DNA from 3 places in the Serratia sp. L9 genome. Region 1 is predicted to be linked to each of the others. Evidence: predicted binding sites of a transcription regulator. Region 1 holds the regulator's gene; each other region holds the start of a gene.

Region 1 (6,697 bases):
TGAAGGTTCGACGGATAAAGAAGGCGCCCAGACGACGGAAGATTGGCCCGGCAGGCCAGAAGTTCAGGTTAATCCCCGCAGCAATGTGCGGTGGCACCAGGCCTTGGTGGTAGAGCACGTAGGACAGTAACAGGTAATCCATATGGCTACGGTGGCAAGGCACATAGACTATTTCGTGACCATCTTGCGCCAATTGACGCACGCGCTCGGCGTTGGTGACATTGATACCCTGATACAGCCGGTTCCAGGTCCAGCTCAGCACGCGATCGGAGAGGCGCACCGTTTCATATGAGAAATCGGCTGCAATCTCTTCCATCAGCGCAATAGCGTTCTGTTGGGCTTTTTCGTGCGAGATCTTCTTGCTGCGCGCTTCGTCTTCGACCGCTTTTTCAATCGCTTTGGAAGCCAGCAGCTTATTGAACAGATCCTGGCGGGCTGGCAGACTAGGCCCAACGGCGGCCAGACGCAGACGTGAGAAGTGCATACGTGCCACGCGTGCCAGTTTCTGCGCTATGGTTTTATCTGTGCCGTGTTCGGTCGCCATGCGGCGCAAGGAAACGGTGTTGGAGAAACGGACAAAGCTGTCGCGCCCCAGCCACAATACGGCGAAGAATTTCTGCACACCGTTCAGCAGGCGCAAGTGCGGCGTGCCGTGGCCTTCGCGGCCCGGTGAGCGGCCAAACATGACCGACACCGGTAACATCTGGATATCGAGATCCGGATTGCTGCGGTGCAGATCCAGATAGTCGTGGAACAGTTTTACCGATTCTTCTTTCGGTGTGTAATAGCGGAATACGCGTGGGCCATCGTGGATGAACACGTGGCTTGGCAGTATGGTGCCATCGATTTCCAGCGGGTTAAGGGGATCGGGCAAATCCTGCGCCAGGCACTGGGCGCGCATGGTGAGCAAATCTGCCTTGGAATTATAAGGTAAAACGTACAGAATCGGCCGTGAGGGATCCAACCCTAACTCCGTTACCGGGTCTGAAGGGATAACCTTACTTCTTACCAACAGTTTTAGTGGTAAATTCAATAATTTATAATAGATTTTACGCCAACCTGACATAACAACGTGTAGCCTCTTGTTAGCAATGCGCCGCAAGCATACCAGAAACCGGGTAGCAGATCTGTGGTGTTGGCAAATCCAGCGCCTGAAGTGGCAATGGAAATACACATTCGAATTATGACTCACCTTTTGAGATTAAACATGGCAAATCAAGCAACCGGCCTGACACGCATCATTAAAGCTGCGGGCTATTCATATAAAGGATTAACCGCGGCCTGGCAGAACGAAGCTGCATTCCGCCAGGAACTGGTCGCAACCGTGGTGGCCATCATACTGGCGATTTGGCTGGATGTGGGTGCCATAGCGCGCATTTTATTGATCGGATCGGTGCTGCTGGTGATGATTGTCGAAATCCTCAACAGCGCCATTGAGGCGATTGTCGATCGCGTGGGGTCGGAATATCACGAACTTTCGGGGCGGGCAAAGGATATGGGGTCGGCGGCAGTCATGCTGGCGATTATTCTGGCGCTGTTTGTCTGGGGATCGGTGCTTTGGCAGCATTTTGTTTGAAAATGAAGCTATTAATGTTGCGAACCGGCGCGCTAATCCCTGATTTTTATTTATTCTTCGGTTCCCAATCCAGACTTACCTGTATATACTCACAGCAAGACTGTATAAACAAACAGGGGGCGGAATGAAAGCACTAACTACCAGGCAGCAAGAGGTCTACGACCTGATTCGCGATCATATTTCGCAAACGGGCATGCCACCGACGCGTGCCGAGATCGCAATGCGTCTGGGCTTCCGTTCACCAAATGCTGCAGAAGAGCACCTGAAGGCGCTGGCTCGTAAAGGCGTGATCGAAATCATCTCCGGCGCTTCACGCGGCATCCGCCTGCTGATGGAAGACGAAGAGGGTTTGCCGCTGGTAGGCCGGGTGGCTGCTGGTGAGCCGCTGCTGGCACAGCAACATATTGAAGGGCACTATAAAGTGGATCCCTCATTGTTTAAGCCTAACGCCGATTTCCTGTTGCGCGTGAGTGGCATGTCAATGCGTGACATCGGCATTCTGGACGGCGATCTGCTGGCAGTGCATAAAACTCAGGATGTGCGTAATGGGCAGGTGGTTGTCGCACGTATTGAAGATGAGGTCACGGTCAAGCGTTTGAGAAAACACGGTAATGTCGTTGAACTACTCCCAGAAAACAGCGAATTTCAGCCGATTGTGGTCGATCTGCGTCAGCAGAACTTCACAATCGAAGGATTGGCGGTGGGTGTGATCCGCAACGGCGACTGGATCTAAACATAACTCCCAGTACCGCTACCCATTGATAATCAATGGGTATATCGCCCCAGCTCTGGGGCGATGTCATTTCTGCACTACCCTCTATTTATCTAGTTACGGAACATATTGCTATGCGCCTGCTTTCAGCCTTCACCAGTGATGCCGACAAGGCTCTGTGGCGTCTGGCACTGCCGATGATTTTTTCCAATATTACCGTTCCTTTGCTAGGTCTGGTGGATACCGCTGTCATCGGTCATCTCGACAGCCCGGTCTATCTGGGCGGAGTGGCGGTAGGCTCGATGGCGACCAGCTTTCTGTTTATGCTGCTGTTGTTCCTGCGCATGAGCACCACCGGGCTGGCGGCACAGGCGTTGGGGGCAAAGGATCCGCAGCGGCTGGCCCGTGCTTTTATGCAGCCGCTATTGCTGGCGTTAGTGGCCGGGTTGGTAATTGTATTGTTGCGCACCCCGCTGATCACCCTGGCATTGAACATCGTCGGTGGCGATCGGGAAGTGTTGGCGCAGGCAAAACGGTTTTTGGAGATCCGCTGGCTTAGCGCCCCGGCGGCATTGGCCAATATGGTGCTGCTCGGTTGGCTGCTTGGCGTGCAGTACGTGCGTGCACCGGTAACCTTGCTGATTGTCGGTAACCTGCTGAACATTGTGCTGGATATCTGGCTGGTGATGGGGCTGGGCTGGAATGTGCAGGGCGCCGCCGCTGCCACGGTGATTGCCGAGTACGCTACGCTGTTGCTGGGGTTGTGGCTTTCATGGCGGGTTCTGCGATTGCGGGGTATCTCACTGGCGATGTTGCGTACCGCCTGGCGCGGTAATCTGCGCCGCCTGCTGGCACTTAACCGTGACATTATGCTGCGGTCGCTATTACTCCAACTGTGCTTTGCTTCATTAACCATTTTAGGGGCGCGCATGGGGGGAAGTGGTGGCGGTGAATGCGGTGCTAATGAATCTGCTGACTTTTACCGCCTATGCCCTGGACGGTTTTGCTTATGCGGTAGAGGCGCACTCCGGCCATGCCTATGGCGCACGGGACAGTCGCCAATTGCAGAAAGTATGGCGTGCTGCCTGCCGTCAGGCGGGTCTGGTAGCCTGTGGTTTTGCCGTCATTTATATCTTTGCCGGGCAGCAGATTATCGCGGGTTTAACCTCGCTGCCAGAACTGCGTGCCTTGGCAAATCATTATCTTCCTTGGCAGGTGGTGCTGCCTCTGGTAGGGGTCTGGTGCTATCTGCTGGACGGCATGTTTATTGGTGCCACCCGTGGCGCAGAAATGCGCAACAGTATGGCGGTGGCTGCTGCAGGCTATGGTCTGACTCTGTTCACCCTGCCGGTGCTGGGCAACCACGGTCTATGGTTGGCGTTGGCAGTGTTTTTAGCATTACGCGGGGCCGCTTTGGGTTGGATATGGCATCGTCATAGCGTGCAAGGCACCTGGTTCCAATCCCCGGTGAGTGGCAGATAGGTATTCTGCGTATTTATCAGATTAACTGATGGATCTGGTGCGGAATTTATATTTTGTTACAAGTGCTGTCGATGTTTTCAGGGCTTTTTCTCCCTGTTTTAGCAGAGTTTTTTGCTATTAAGATTTTTCCTATCCATGTTTAATGCTGTGATTTTGGCTGGATGCGTGATTAACCGCTATAGTTAATCACGTGGCTGGCGAATTAAGCCCGCGCTTAATTGGCAACAGGGTGCATTTATTACCCTCAAATCTTATTCAGTTAAGCCCAGCCAGATTTATCTAAAACTGACTAACACTGGTAACGGAGAGATTATGAACAAAGATCAAGCCGACGGTAACTGGAAGCAGTTTAAAGGTAAAGTGAAGGAAAAATGGGGCAAGTTGACCGATGACGATCTGACTGTCATTGAAGGGAAACGTGAACAGCTTGTCGGTAAAATCCAGGAACGCTATGGTTATCAGAAAGAGGTAGCCGAGAAGGAAGTTAAAGCCTGGGAAGATCACAGCAAGTATCGTTGGTAGCGCGATGAGCCGCCCATAATCGCGGCGCTACGGCACCATCCGGCCTTGGCAGTTATCCCCTGATGCCAAGGCTGCGGGAACAAGGATGTACCCGTCCTCTTAGACCATCCGCTTATTTTTTCTTTATCACAATGCTGTGATCATGGTCGCAATCGTGTTTGTTCTCACAAGCTTCTACTTCTATGCAAGCCGAACACAGGCCGTGGGCTTCTACCACGGTGTGACGTAATACAAAACCTGACTCCAGCGCGAGTTTCTTCAACGTATCTTCTACCCCTTCGGTGGTGCGCTCTGTCACCTGCCCGCAACGATCGCAGATAAACAATGCCGAGGTGTGCATCGGTTGCTCGAAGTGATGGCATAGCACATAGCTGTTGGCTGATTCCACGCGGTGAATAAAACCCTGTTCCAGCAAGAAATCCAGCGCGCGGTAAACCGTGGGGGTTTGGCTTGTGGTTCCGCTACGCGCAACAGATCCAGCAGATCGTAAGCGCTGATGGCACCGGGCTGCTCAGCCATCAGGCGTAACACTTCCAGCCGTTGCGGTGTCAGCCGCACGTTACGTTGCTGACAGAGCCGTTCCGCCTGCGCGAGTAGCTTTTGCTGGTTGGTTGGGTTCATAGCACTATCCCGGTACGCAAAGAAACTGATTTTATCATGTTTAAGTGCAATCGCCGAGGGTTGCCCTGTTTTCCCAGGATTACGCGGCATGAACCGGTTAACTGTGTCAGAAATGAGAGGTATCTCACGATCCAGTACTGTTTTGCCGGAGTAAATCATCTTTGCGGCTTTCTGGTATAGGCCACTGGGTAGCGCGGCGGTATAACCCGTAGCCGAGCCAAACCCTTTTCAGGAGCTTGAGGATGACAGAAAGAGAGAAATTGTTGCGTGGTGAGTTGTATAACAGCCGTGATGATGAATTGATTGCCATGTACCACCGGGCGCGGAGCCTGACGAAACAGTTGGCTGCGCTCGACTCGCTGCAGGCAGAAGAGAAGAAATGCCTGCTGCGTGAACTGTTTGCTGCCTGGGGTGATGAAAGCTGGATAGAATTGCCGTTCTGGTGCGATTACGGCCAGCATATCAGTATCGGCAGGAACAGTTTTATCAACGTGAATGCGGTTTTTCTCGACTGCAATACCATCACTATTGGCGATAACACGCTGATTGGGCCGAACATACAGATTTATACGCCGAGCCATCCTCTCAAGGCCAGCGAACGGTTTACCGGTGATCCTGCTTTCCCGTTTCGCACTTCGGCCAAGCCGGTGGTCATTGGCAGCAACGTCTGGATTGGCGGCAACGTCGTGATCCTGCCCGGAGTGACTATTGGCGATGGTACCACCGTTGGCGCAGGCAGCATCGTCACCGACGATATCCCGGCTAACGTATTGGCGCTGGGACAACCGTGCCGGGTGATCCGAGAATTGGCGTAATTCTCTAAGCTCGCCAGGGATTAGTGGAATAGGCTGGCGAGTATACCCATGCGTTGGTAATGAGTGTTTACAGATAAACGCAGAGAACGGTATTACAAGAATTAATGACCTGCACCATTAATTAATTTGTTAGCCTTTAAGCTCTTTATCCAGGGTTATTTTATTGAAAAATTATCTGGATAAAAAATGGGTCCTTGGAAAGGGCTGGCTTTTATGAGGGGCTTTATTCGAATACGGGCGGATGAGGCCCGTAGAGATAACGACTAAAAACTTACTTGATGCCCATGGAGGCTTTCATCTGGCTCATCATATCAATCCCTTGCTTGCAAGAAGCGTCCTGTTGGGCTTCTGGCAGCGCAGAAATTTGTTTCTTGGCTTCTTCCATCTGAGTTTTTAACGCATCCATCTGGGGCTTGGCAGCTTCATTTTCAGAGCCTTTCACGATTAATGCGTCAACTTCTTCTACGTATTTTTTACAAGTATCAGTCATCTCACCCGCTAAAGCAGAGGAGGAAATGGCTAACATACTGAAAATAAAAATTAACTTTTTCATAGAGCATCCTGCTATCAATATTCCATCCCAATGATGGTGGCAAGATTATCTTGAAACGCGGGTAACAAGACAAGTGAGCGCAAAAAAATAGGAATTTGTTTCGATTTTTAGCCCATTCTATTTTAAATATAAGCTCAATCGGCCAGCGTTAACCTATATAGGTTCCATCACAGCACCAAGATGCCGTTGTTCCGTATCAGCAAATATTTTACTGAATGCATTATGACTATATGATTTTTATGCAGATGCATTCCCCCGCGCTTTCACCGCCTATGCCCGGTCAGACTTCGTTCGCTGCTCTATGTTATAGTAAGTCATGCGTCTCCCCCTATAGCTCCGGCCCTCCATAGACAGAAGGGGCTTTCAGCGTGGGGAAGAATGAGAAAATACATAGAACGAGCGAACATGAACCAAAA
Region 2 (6,697 bases), 2.7 Mb from region 1:
TTTCTTCGCAGTTGGCAGTACCTGGCCGGTGAATTTGACTTCGCCCACGCCCAGTGCGCGGCCTTTGCCTTCGCCACCTAACCAACCCAGGTAGAAACCGACCAGTTGCCACATGGCATCCAGGCCCAGGCACCCAGGCATCACCGGGTCGCCAATAAAGTGGCAACCGAAGAACCACAGGTCCGGGTTGATGTCCAGTTCTGCTTCAACATAGCCTTTGTTGTGGCTACCACCGTCTTCGGTCATCTTGACCACGCGGTCCATCATTAACATGTTGCCTGCTGGCAACGGCGGGCCACCCGCACCAAACAACTCGCCACGGCCAGATGCTTCGAGGTCTTCTTTCGTATAGGATTCGCGTTTATCTACCATGTTCTCAGTAAGCCTTTTTTTAATGAAGGACGCAGATTAGCTTACACGTGTACGCTGAACAAGTCCGATCAGCCGTGGTTGAACCAGTTTAGCCAACGTAATGGCCACGGCCACTGACGACGTTCTTGTGGGTTCACTTGTGCTATCCGCTCTTGGATGGCAGCCAGCAAGCTTGGCTGCTGTTCATCGGAATAGGGGTATCCGGTTAATAATGGCAGGGCTTCTGCAACGCTGTCTACCATCCATAAATGGAATTGCCCTTCGCGCACGGCTTCTACCACCTCTGGGCGCAGGCAAAGATGGCGCACGTTGCTGGCCGGCAGGATCACCCCCTGTTTTCCCGTCAGGCCCCGGCGTGAACAGACTTCAAAGAAGCCTTCGATTTTTTCGTTTACTCCGCCGATGGGTTGCACGTTACCGAATTGGTCAACCGAACCCGTCACGGCGATTTGTTGCGTGATTGGCTGTTGGGATAACGCGCTGATCAATGCGCAAAGCTCAGCTAGCGAAGCGCTGTCACCGTCAACTTCACCATATGATTGTTCGAAGACGATTGATGCTGACAACGGAAGCTGTTGGTCGAGATCCAGCTCAGAGATCAGGAAGGCCTGCATGATCATCATACCTTTAGCGTGCAGGTTACCGCCCAATTCGGCTTTACGTTCCACGTCAGTAAATTCGCCGTCACCGAGATGAACGACACAACTGATACGTGAAGGCTCACCAAAGCTCCGTGGGTGTCCAGGGTAATCCAGCACCGACAGGCCATTAATCTGACCGACAATTTCACCTTCGGTTTCGATCATGATCTGACCCAGTTCGATCTCATCTTGCATCCGCTCGGCGAGATAGCTTTCGCGCCATTCACGCGCATTCAGCGCAGCTTCCAATGCATTGGCAGTGATTTGGCCTTCTTCAGCATACAGAGCCGCCTCAGAGAGCTGCTGGCAGGCCCATAACGGAGAGAGCGGCAGGTTACCCTGGTCGCCAGTGTAACGCACTGCCTGAACCATCAGGGGATGCCAGGCGTCAGCCGCTAAAGCAGGCAACTGTTTTTCTTCGATAACAGAATTGATGAAACTGCACCATTGCACCATATCGTCCGGCTCGGTGAGCTGCAGATCATCTTCATATTCACCGTAGACGGCCTGCTCGCACAGTTCTGGTTCCATATCATGGAAATCAGCCAGGCCATGGCGGTCACCAAGCACAATCAGGCGCAGCTCCAACGGCATCGGCGGGATGGAAATCGGTAACGGCCGGGTTTCATCTGGCGTAAACCACAGGAACTGACGTTGGGTGATCATCTGCTTGAGGCGTAGCCACAATAGCGGTTGCGCCAATAAGGCACGAGCCGACAGGATCAGGATCCCCCCATTAGCCTGATGAATCAGACCCGGATGCAAGCTGATCTCGCCGTTATGCATTCTGACGCAACCAAACAGCTGTTCAGGCTCAATCCATTCCTGGTAAACGCATGCACCGCCTGCAGCAAAAGGTTCGTCATTACTAACGGCGTTTTCAATGCGGGCAGTGCCACCTTCAATCACATAACGGCAGCCTTCAACGGTCTGCTGCGGCTGCAACTGCCCAACCGCTTGTGCGATCAACGCCAGGTACTCACGGGTCTCCTGCGCTTTCAGCAGCATAAATCGCGGCTGAGAGAGCGGATGCAGGAACAGCGTCAGCGCATTCTCCAGACGGGGTTGGATAGCTGAAAAGGCAATGGGTGCCAATTGAGCAGCGGAATCAAAAATAGCCTGATAAGGCGTAGAGGCTGGCAACAAAGATTGCCATTCAAGTCGGTTATTGGTCAAAGTGTTAGATGCAATCGTCAAAAAGGGAAAGGGCGATTATACAAGAATAACGCCAGCTTGATACATGCAGAGTGATTGTTGTGGCTGGGAGTTAGACATCGCACGACAACTGTACAAAAAACCATCTAAAACAAGTTTTAATTGCAGGGGAAAATCTGTCTAAAGCTGTTATGCTTATTAAAGTTACACGGTCACAGAAGAGTTCACGATGAAATATCAGCAACTGGAAAATCTGGAGAGCGGTTGGAAATGGAAGTATCTGGTTAAAAAGCATCGGGAGGGCGAACTCATCACTCGCCATGTCGAAAACAGCGTTGCCCAGGAAGCCATTGACGAACTGCTTAAGCTGGAAAATGAACCGATCAAAGTACTGGCATGGATTGATGAGCATATGAATTTGGCGCTGGATAACCGGATGAAGCAAACCATCCGTGCCCGGCGTAAGCGTCATTTTAACTCAGAACATCAGCATACGCGCAAAAAATCTATCGATTTGGAGTTTCTGGTTTGGCAACGTTTGGCTGCCTTGGCGCACCGCCGTGGTGTCACGTTGTCGGAAACTGTGGTTCAACTGATCGAAGACGCCGAACGTAAAGAGAAATATGCCAGCCAGATGTCATTGCTGAAACAGGATTTAAAAGCAATCCTGGGTAAAGATGATGACTAGCGGATTTCTGGTTTGGTAAAGCAGCAAACCAAAAAAACCCCGCAGTGCGGGGTTTTTTACTAAGAAGGTATTACTTAGCCCTGAGGCTGAGATACAACTTCTTTGATGCCACGAACTTCGATTTCTACGCGACGATCCGGAGCCAGACATGCGATCTGTGCTGCGGTAGCGCGGCCAGAACGGTAGCCACAAGAGTCACCGGTAACTGGATTAGCTTTACCCATGCCACGTGCAGAGATCTTGTCTGAAGGGATACCTTTAGATACCAGGTAATCAACAACGCTTTGTGCACGTTGCTCAGACAGGCGCTGGTTGTACTCAGCAGAACCTACTGCGTCAGTGAAGCCCAGAACTACAACAGAACCGTCTTTCGGATCCAGTGAGCTCAGTTGGGTGTACAGCTGATCCAGAGCGTGCTGACCTTCTGGTTTCAGAGTAGATTTGTTGAAGTTGAACAGAACGTCAGAAGTCAGAGTGAACTTCTTGGTTTCAACAACTGGAGCTGGGGCTGGAGCTGGAGCAATTACTGGAGCTGCTTCTTCTTGACCAAAGCGGTAAGAAACACCCAGGCTCAGCATGCCGTTGTCTGGACGTGCGCCAACGGTACCTGCGTCACCGATGTTGTTAACCCACTGGTAGTCCAGGCGGGTAGCCCAGTCACGAGTCAGTGCATATTCAACACCCACTGCTGCCAGAGGAGAAACACCCGTGTCGTGATCGCTCAGACGCTTGCCGCTATCACCGAAGTGAGCTTTAGAATCTGCACGCCAAACCATACCACCCAGACGGGTGTACAGGTCCAGGTTGTCCATAACTGGGTAGCTCAGTTTAGCTGCCAGTTGAACACCTTGAGCTTTGAAAGCACCGTTATCAACACTGCCTTTGTAAGGCATACGACCAAGCCAGTCATATCCCATTTCAAAGCCCAGGTATTGGTTCGCTTGATAACCTACAAACGCACCTGCACCCAGTTGGCTATTATGGGTAGGACCATTACCAATGCCATTGTAGCCGTTGCCATAGAAACCAGTGTCATGGTACTGGGACCAGCCCAGTTTAGCACCGGTGTACCAGGTGTCGTCTTTTGGGGCGGCTTGCGCTACGGTAGCGAAACCAGCCAGTGCCACTGCTAATGCGATAGCTGTCTTTTTCATTTTGCGCCTCGTTATCATCCAAATAGGCAATGAGCTTTAAAGCTGTTTTAAGCCCTTGGTTTAAATTCCTTCGCCAAGGTTTGAGCCCTCGTTTGTTACTCTGCCAGTTTTTCTGGCGTTATAGAGCAACCTTGGCGATGTAAAGTCTACAACGTGGCGCGAAAGTTACAAGTGTGATGTGATAAAGCTCTAAAAAAAACACAGAATTGGACATATCTACTAACATATTGAGGGGAAAATGGAGGCTGAATTTAGAGCGATTATTGAAGCGAAACCGCATCCGACCAAGCTTTGTGCATGATCCCCCTGGGATTGTTATTCCAGGGGATAAAAGTGATGGGAAAAATCCTAAATTTACTTAATGATACAAAGAAGAATGAATTTTTAGGGTAGAACAGTGTCTGTGGGTTGCTTCATTGTCACGTTGCGGGCGCATAATAAACCCATATGCGTTACCCAATTCTGCTGCGCGACTTAATTTTAGACGATCTTGTTCTGTCAGCTCAGGTAACCATCCAAGTACTACACTGTAATTTCCTGTCAGTAAAGCCTTTTCCATTGCATCGACGGTGGCCTGCGGGCTGATTTGATTAAGCTGCACCACTTTATTAACGGGTAACTCCGCCTGCTGAAGCCAGGATTTGCTGAGTTTTTGCTGTGGTGTCAACCATAATAACCAGCGCGACTGCTGACCTAATTGCTGCAATAAAGGCACCAACAGCTGGACCACAACGGATTGATGCTCACTGTAAACAAGTTCACTGATGAGGCCATTTTTTTTGCCTTCTTGAGGGGCAACGACAGTTTGGCCTGCTGGTACAGCAGCCCGGCTGAAATGGTTTTGATAAAGTGATTGAGTACGCATGGTGTGTCCCGCCCGTAGTGTTACTGTATGCATATACAGTATATCCAACAAAGCAGAAGATCAACCCAAATTTTCGTAACGCCTCGCATAATTGAGATTATTTTTTGTGCGCCCTGATTTTATGATTGGCACCGGGGGAGATAATGAGTACTTTCCTTAATTAGTTGTTCCCGTTACGTTTATTTTAACGGTGGATGTGTTCGTTAGTTGCTGCTTATCTAAGGAGATCTTGATGATAGGAGGATCCGAAGGAAGGATCGAACAAGCAAAAGCCACTTTCGCTACATTGGGAAAGATTGCTACGCGCTCGCAATTTGGCGGATATGGCCTGCTGGCAGACGGCACGATGTTTGCCGTTATTGCGGATGGCGAATTGTATTTACGTGCAACAGAAAGCCTTGAACCCACATTTCGTGAACGGGGCATGGTGAATATGACCTATTTAAAACGCGGTGTCCCCATGACCATGCGCTATTACTGGGTAGATGAAGGACTCTGGCTGGCTCGCCGGGAATTGCTCGAACTGGCCTGGCTGGCATTATGTGAGTCTCGTAAAGAGATAAAAGTCAAAAAAAGCAGTAATGGCAGACTAAAAGACTTGCCGAATATCGATGCCTCAATGGAACGCTTATTATGGCGAGCCGGCATACAGAACAGCTATGACTTTCGCCTGTTAGGTGCAAGACATACCTATCTTAAATTGCTACAACAACAAAAAAACCTTGGTTTGAAAATATTGTTAGCGCTGGCTGGGGCAATGTCTGGATACCACCATGCCGCATTACCTAACCCGCAACGGGAGAAATTGACCGAATGGTTCGAAGAAACCATGGTTGATGCCTGCCTTGAGACACTATGGGAAAGAAGGGCCTGCGAACGACCCTTCAATAATTAACCCGCTGTGCTTATCTGAGCATTGAGTGCTGTTAACTCAGGCAGCAGTTCAAGGACTAAACCAATTTGCTGCAACACCAGTTGTTCTTTGCTTTCAGGCTCTGGAACCAGAGAGTCAATACGCCCTGAGAGGGTTTCCAGTGCTTGCATAATACGCTGATGGTCATGCGCCTCATGATGCAATGCGCCATCAACATAGCATACCGCGTCGTTCAGTAAGTCCAGTACGGCGGTATTTTCAAGCCGCTCACGATGGGCTCCGAGGGCAGAAATATAACTTAGCAGTGTGTGGTTCAGGCATAAGAGGCGGAATGCTGCGTCCTGAATCATCTGGTCAGCTTTGGGATCGGCGGACATATTGGAGATCACCGAAGCCAATTCAGCATCGCTGTTATGTGCATCACGGCGGGCAATACGATAAGGCAAACCGTTATCCTTGCCTTGATGGTATTGCACCAGAATAGCATCCAGATAACGGCAGTCGGCATTCAATGTTTTACGGACAATGGTCGGTAACTGGCGGAACTTCCAATCTGGCCAGATAAAACTCACCGCCGCCCATGCGATGGCACAGCCCAGCAGCGTATCGTAGACCCGCGGGGCGGCAACCTCGAATCCTTCTCCCAGCAGGTTAAAGCACAATAGCACCAGCAGCGTGATAAACATTGTTGCGTGAGCATATTGCACGGTGCGGAATGCGAAGAACAGCACCCCTGAGATGACAATCAATATCATCTGCCCTTCTAAGGAAGGAACAAAGTACAGGATCGGCAGACCAATCAAAATACCGGCAAGAGTCCCGATAATACGCAACGCCAGACGTCTTCGTGTGGCGTTATAGTTGGGTTGGCAGACAAACAGGCTGGTGAGCAGGATCCAGTAACCGTGCTGCATACCGGTGAATTGAATAAAAGCGTAACCCGCGCAC
Region 3 (6,697 bases), 2.6 Mb from region 1:
GTCATGTGCCAGTTAAACAGATTAGGACGCTTAACCCACAGCTCACCTTCCCCTTCCTGCACCGCAGCGCCGTCACTGCTGGTCACCGATTGGGAGAAACTGGCATGGAAGCTGTTCACTTTCGCCAGACGACCTTGCAGATCCTGCGCGGCATCTGCCAGCACTGAAGTGGATGCGAATCCCGAAAGCAGACAACAGGCAACTAACAGTTTTTTCATGATTCCAGATACCTTATGAAATGCATTTACCGCAAGGCCAAGCCTTGCGCGACACAATAAGCTGAACGGCTCCCACTCTACCCGAAGCCCTGAACTGGCAACCAGAGCACTATTCCGATAAAAGCAGGGGTTTACGCTTCTTTGCATAAGGGCGCTGCGCGGCCCTTAAAATACGTTTATACCCTATGGATTTCGAGTTACAGCCAGGCACCACAAGCTATCTTATCCCCAGTTACCTCAGTAAGTGACTGGGGTGGTAAAGCTGTCAGGTGCAAATCGGCCGGAACCGAACAGATTTGAACACTGTGAACAGCCGCCCCGTGTGGGACGAAACCCACAGATGGGTTTCGTAATAGCAGGTAACAACGCCAGCTTGAAAAACGACGGGTAGGGCAATTAATCATGGCGCGGCGGAGCTAATACTTCACGGTTACCATTATGCCCCTGTTCGCTGACAATGCCCTGCGCTTCCATCTGTTCAATGATTCGCGCAGCACGGTTGTAACCGATTCGGAACTGACGCTGTACGCCGGAAATCGAGGCGCGGCGTTTATCCACCACAAACTCTACCGCCTGATCGAACAGCGGATCCAGCTCTTCGTCACCGTCCATTCCGCCGCCGGCACCGCCTTCACCTTCTTCGCCAGCGCTGAGAATACCCTCTTTATATTGAGGCCGTTCACGCGCTTTCCAATCTTTGACTACCGCATGAACCTCCTGATCGCGGACAAAAGCACCGTGCACGCGCACCGGGATCGATGAGTTTGGTGCCAGATACAACATGTCCCCCATCCCGAGCAAGGATTCCGCTCCGCTCTGATCGAGAATGGTACGGGAATCTATCTTGCTGGACACGGTAAAGGCGATACGCGTCGGAATATTGGCCTTGATCAGGCCGGTAATGACGTCCACCGACGGGCGCTGGGTTGCCAGCACCAGGTGAATACCCGCAGCACGCGCTTTCTGTGCCAGGCGGGCGATCAGCTCTTCAACCTTTTTGCCCACCGTCATGATCAGGTCGGCGAACTCATCGACCATTACCACGATGTAGGGTTCTTTTTCCAACACCGGCGGCGTGATATCCATGCTGTCGCTTGGCTTCCAGAATGGGTCCGGGATTGGGCGCCCCATAGCTTCAGCCTGGTCGACACGCTCGTTATAACCGGCCAGGTTACGCACCCCAAGCGCAGACATCAGCTTATAGCGGCGTTCCATCTCGGCGACACACCAGCGCAGCGCGTTGGCAGCATCTTTCATATCGGTAACTACGTCGGTCAGCAGATGTGGAATACCTTCGTAAACCGACAGCTCCAGCATTTTCGGGTCGATCATGATAAAGCGCACTTCTTTCGGCGTCGCCTTATACAAAATACTCAGGATCATGGCGTTGACCCCGACCGACTTACCCGACCCCGTCGTACCCGCCACCAGCAGATGCGGCATTTTACCCAGATCGGCAACCACAGGTTGGCCCGAAATATCTTTACCAAGCACGATCGCCAGCGGCGAAGTATTATCGCGGAAGGCCGGGCAATCCAGCACTTCACGCAGATATACCGTTTGGCGTTTGGCATTCGGCAATTCCAGGCCGACGTAAGGCTTGCCCGGAATAACTTCAACCACACGCACTGCCGAGGTTGACAGTGAGCGCGCCAAATCGCGCGAAAGGTTGGAAATACGTGCAGCCTTGACGCCTGGAGCCAAATCCAGCTCGAAACGGGTAATTACCGGCCCAGGCAGAATATCGACCACGTCCGCTTTTACGCGGTAATCCGCCAGGCTTGCTTCCACCAACCTTGCTTTCTGCTCCAGCGCAAAGGTATCAACCGGCTCAACCTCTTTCGGCGCTTCTGTCAGCAGATCCAGCGTCGGCAGCGGTGTCGTCGGTTTCTGCAATGGCAAATCATTACGCATCAGGAACGGGTGGATCAGGCTATCCATCGCCGGTGCAGCCGGTGGCTGCTGAGGCGGTGACTGATAACTCTGCGGCGGGTAAGCCTGCGCCGGTGGAGTCTGCGGACGCGGAGCCTGATAAGCAGGCGTTTCAGGTTCAAACTGGCCGAAAGGCACGTCGTCTTCCTGCTCGCTTTCCAGCTCAATACGCTCCTCAAGCTGTGGTGACAGGGTGAACAACGGCTCGCTGGGGCCATCATCTACCAGATCCGCCATCGGCGAGAAGCTATAGGCATTATGGATATCAACCGGGCGAGAAACCGGAACCGGTTCAGGCTGCGTGACCTCTTCGCCATAGCGAGCCTGTTGCTGCTGGGCAAATGCCTGGCCAAGTGCGGCCTGATGCAAGGCATCCTCATCCACCTGATCCTGTTGGTACGCTTCGCCATAACGTTGGCTTTGCTGTTGAGCAAACGCCTGGCGCAGTGCGGCTTCCTGCAAGGCTTCATCATCCTGCGGGTTACTGGCCTGTTCTGTCGGCTGCTCCCCCAGATTACGCTGTTCCTGCTCCGCAATGCGTTGCGAAGGCAACTTGATGCCGTAAGAAGCCAGCTCACGCCGAGTAGGGATACGTACCGGGTTTGGCCGCGGCAGTTCAGGGCCAATACCTTGCTTGATTTGTGAACTCGCATCACTGGTCGCCGTGAAAGCAGGCATAAAGGTGTTATTCACCGCGCCCGTTGCCACGGTGGCAGCTGGCGTTGGTTTAATCACCCCAAAAGCAGGAGCAGCATCGCTGGCGCTAAAACCAGTTGAACCACTGATATCATCGCTATCCCGCTGTGAGGCAGAGAAATCAAACGGTGATGACTCCGGTTTCGGCGTATCCGGGGTTTGCCAGTTGCCCATACGCGGTTCGTGTTCTTCGCGCAAGGTGTCTGCTGGGCGGATCGTCCTGGGTACCGGTGTCTCTTCAGGGATTTCAAACGAATACAACGGTGGCGTATCTGATTCTGGTGCTTGGCTCAACGGATGCTGATTGACAGAAGCTGGCACCACCGGTGCCGCAGTTACCGCTGCCTGTGGTACAGAAACCTTTGGCATCACCGGAATATCAGTAAGGGCAGGCTCTATAACCGCGTCATCATCGCCGGCACGCAAGCCGCTCAGTAAGGGATCTGCCGCCTCTTGCGCCGCTTCTCTAGCCGTTTCGGTCACCGAAGGTGCGGAGAACAGGACATCATCATCAGCTATTGCTGTGGCAGGCATGGCTGCAACGGCACCTTTGATGTTTGTTTCAGGCTCGTCTTCAAGCAAGATGTCATCATCATCATCGTGATAACGATCCTCGCGGCGCGACCGATTGGTCATAAAGGTGGCGGCACCAAGCACAACACCACCAATTTTCTCGGCAATCACCAGCCACGACCAGCCGGTGAACAAGGTTAAGCCCACCGCCCAGACGCAAAGCAGCGCCAAAGTCGCGCCAATGCCGTTGAACCACGGCAGCATGGCACTGCCCAACAGGCTGCCGATCACGCCACCGGAAGCGAAATAATAGAGATCGTCGATGTTCAGCGCCGCCAGGCCACAAGAAGTGAGCACCAGCGCCAGAGTACCAATCAGGCGCAAAGAGAGCGCAAAATAATCGATATGATCACTGTTTTCGTGTTGGCGGTAACCCACCCAGCACAAAATCAGCATGATAGGAGGTATCGCGTAGGCGAGCACCCCAAAGATGAAGAACAGCGTGTCGGCCAACCATGCGCCAACGCCACCGCCCAGATTATGAATAGGTTCATGCCACGCCGTTTGCGACCAACTGGGATCAGAAGGATTGAAACTGACCAACGCAGCCATAAGGTAAACGGCAAAAATGGATACCACGATCAACAAAGCCTCGAGCAAACGACGCCCACTGCTTAGTTTTTTCAAGGTAACTTCTTTATCTTCTGTGTATTCCTGGCTCAAGAAAGGCACTCCAGGTTCCTGTTAGCTGACACAGTAACAGCGCCGAGAAGTTTCCTCGGCGCCAAAACTGTATGAATAAACAGGAGTGTAACGAATTTAATCAGGTTTTGCACCTGCACCTTACCGTGTTTTGATAACCAGACGGTTACTCTGTTTCACTTCTTCCATTACCACGTAAGTTCGGGTGTCATTAACCCCCGGTAAACGCAGCAGAGTTTCACCCAGTAACTTACGGTAAGCCGACATATCTGGCACACGGGTTTTCAACAGATAGTCGAAATCACCGGAAACCAGATGACACTCCTGAATCTCTTCAAGTTTCTGTACGGCTGAGTTGAACTGCTCAAACACGTCCGGCGCACCACGGTTCAACGTGATTTCCACGAAGACCAGCAGGGAAGCATCCAGATAGTGCGGGTTGAGCAATGCGGTATAACCATGGATAAAGCCCTGACGCTCAAGACGGCGCACACGCTCTAAACATGGGGTTGGGGATAAACCCACGCGCTTTGAAAGCTCGACGTTCGAGATTCGCCCATCCTTTTGCAGCTCGTTAAGAATGTTGCGATCGATACGGTCAAGATCTTTACCCGGGCGTTTTTTATTGTCTGCCATTATTATTGTCTCTCTTATGTTCTTCCCTGCACTTGCCACACCCTAGCCAACATCAATGTGCAAGGGCTTGTTCCAAGCGAAGACCCGATGCCTGTGTTAAGCGGCCCATTCCCTTTAATAGGGAACATGTTGCGTGATACCAACCGCCATAGTGCTTTTTCATTACTACCATCTTCCGCCATTGCCCAGCCTGTCTATCAACCCTGGGCAACGAATTCAAATGATGCTGGTTCAGAAATCAACGACCCGCCATCAGGCAAAATGCGTTCTTACTTTCGCAACGATGCCCTATTCTGCTTCGCTGTTGTAAATTCCTACAATTTGCTACTTGTACGGGGATAATTTCTTCTTCCTATGATGTTTTCGCAAATGCGCAGCGGATTGTCAAAGTAAAAGAACTAAAATCAGTAGAACGTGCCGCCAGAAAAACTTGGCACCTGATTTTTAGTTAGGAATCCCACCCATAAAAAGCCCACCGGTTACCGACATAAACCGGCCAGAAACAGGGTTTTTCCCTCTTTCCCGCACAAAAAACTCACACTCACCCACGCCCTGAAAATCCGACATTCGGCCTGGTCCCTGCTCATCAAGCCATCGTTAATTGGCCATTGCTATCGGACAAATCGTTAACAACATTGCCAGGAGCTTTTTTACTGTCGCATTTTCCCTACAATCGACAACATTGTCCGCCATTGTGGGAAAAGAGGTTATTCATGGGCACGGCTAAACACAGTAAATTATTGATTCTGGGCTCTGGCCCGGCTGGTTATACCGCAGCAGTCTACGCAGCACGCGCCAACCTGAACCCGGTGCTGATCACCGGCATGGAGCAAGGCGGCCAGTTGACCACCACTACCGAAGTAGAGAACTGGCCTGGGGATGCTGAAGGTTTGACCGGCCCGGCATTGATGGAGCGCATGCGTGAGCACGCGGAAAAGTTCGACACCGAAATCGTTTTTGACCATATCAACAACGTCGACCTGCAGAACCGTCCTTTCCGCCTGTTTGGCGATAGCGGCGAATACACCTGCGATGCCCTGATTATCGCCACCGGCGCATCGGCCCGTTATTTAGGCCTGCCTTCTGAAGAAGCATTCAAAGGCAAAGGGGTTTCTGCCTGCGCCACCTGTGATGGTTTCTTCTACCGTAACCAGAAAGTCGCCGTAGTCGGCGGGGGTAACACCGCAGTAGAAGAAGCGCTGTATCTGTCTAACATCGCTTCTGAAGTACACCTTATCCACCGTCGCGACAGCTTCCGCTCTGAAAAAATCCTCATCAATCGTCTGATGGATAAAGTGCAGAACGGTAACATCGTGCTGCATACCGACAGCACGCTGGATGAAGTGTTAGGCGATCAGATGGGCGTTACCGGTGTGCGTCTGCGTAGCACCAAGGTTGAAGATAAAACTGAAGAACTGGACGTTGCCGGAACCTTTATCGCTATCGGCCATAGCCCGAATACCTCCATCTTCGGCGGCCAGCTTGAGCTGGAAAACGGCTATATCAAAGTGCAGTCCGGTATTCACGGCAACGCGACACAAACCAGTATCCCTGGCGTGTTTGCCGCAGGTGACGTAATGGATCATATCTATCGCCAGGCGATCACCTCGGCAGGCACCGGCTGTATGGCTGCATTGGATGCCGAGCGTTATCTCGACGGTCTTGCCAAATCCTGAGTGCTATAACCCGATACTGACTAAAATCATACCAAGGCGGCTTCAGGCCGCCTTATTTATCCCCTTTGGATTTCAAGTTGCCGCCAGTGCAGGTAACATTAACGTTCATGTGTCTTGCTTCTGGCCAAGACAAATACTTTTTTAACAGTACGTTAACCTGCCTGTTGCAACAGGCATTGGCGACGCAGACTTCCTGATGAAAAAAACCAGACAGCACCAGTTAACCCGTTGGCTCAAGACACAGAGTACGTTAGCGCAACCTTGGCTGCGTATTTCCATGCTGTTAGGTCTGGCAAGCGGCATTTTAATTGTCGCCCAGGCCTG

What was found. The regulator LexA, encoded in region 1, represses DNA repair genes until DNA is damaged. The targets are predictions, from matches to a motif close to TNCTGTATGTACATACAGNA.
Region 2: a site for LexA is predicted at 4,897-4,916, ahead of sulA (SOS-induced cell division inhibitor SulA). Genes of this name have one in related genera too.
Region 3: a site for LexA is predicted at 4,148-4,167, ahead of ACQ86O_RS22690 (DNA translocase FtsK 4TM domain-containing protein). Genes of this name have one in related genera too.

The regions. Positions count from the first base shown of each region.
Region 1 covers NZ_CP192591.1:1,659,639-1,666,335, forward strand. The annotation lists gene plsB (glycerol-3-phosphate 1-O-acyltransferase PlsB) at 1-1,066, opposite strand, end outside; gene ACQ86O_RS07800 (diacylglycerol kinase) at 1,208-1,576, shown strand; gene lexA (transcriptional repressor LexA) at 1,701-2,309, shown strand; partial or broken gene dinF (MATE family efflux transporter DinF) at 2,423-3,770, shown strand; gene ACQ86O_RS07815 (CsbD family protein) at 4,083-4,292, shown strand; partial or broken gene zur (zinc uptake transcriptional repressor Zur) at 4,405-4,913, opposite strand; gene ACQ86O_RS07825 (sugar O-acetyltransferase) at 5,156-5,728, shown strand; gene ACQ86O_RS07830 (DUF5339 domain-containing protein) at 6,000-6,281, opposite strand; gene dusA (tRNA dihydrouridine(20/20a) synthase DusA) at 6,687-6,697, shown strand, end outside.
Region 2 covers NZ_CP192591.1:4,688,281-4,694,977, reverse strand. The annotation lists gene fabA (bifunctional 3-hydroxydecanoyl-ACP dehydratase/trans-2-decenoyl-ACP isomerase) at 1-372, opposite strand, end outside; gene ACQ86O_RS22375 (AAA family ATPase) at 441-2,189, opposite strand; gene matP (macrodomain Ter protein MatP) at 2,398-2,856, shown strand; gene ompA (porin OmpA) at 2,931-4,010, opposite strand; gene sulA (SOS-induced cell division inhibitor SulA) at 4,369-4,875, opposite strand; gene ACQ86O_RS22355 (TfoX/Sxy family DNA transformation protein) at 5,108-5,770, shown strand; gene yccS (YccS family putative transporter) at 5,767-6,697, opposite strand, start outside.
Region 3 covers NZ_CP192591.1:4,774,074-4,780,770, forward strand. The annotation lists gene lolA (outer membrane lipoprotein chaperone LolA) at 1-218, opposite strand, end outside; gene ACQ86O_RS22690 (DNA translocase FtsK 4TM domain-containing protein) at 615-4,082, opposite strand; gene lrp (leucine-responsive transcriptional regulator Lrp) at 4,203-4,697, opposite strand; gene trxB (thioredoxin-disulfide reductase) at 5,411-6,373, shown strand; gene cydD (heme ABC transporter permease/ATP-binding protein CydD) at 6,570-6,697, shown strand, end outside.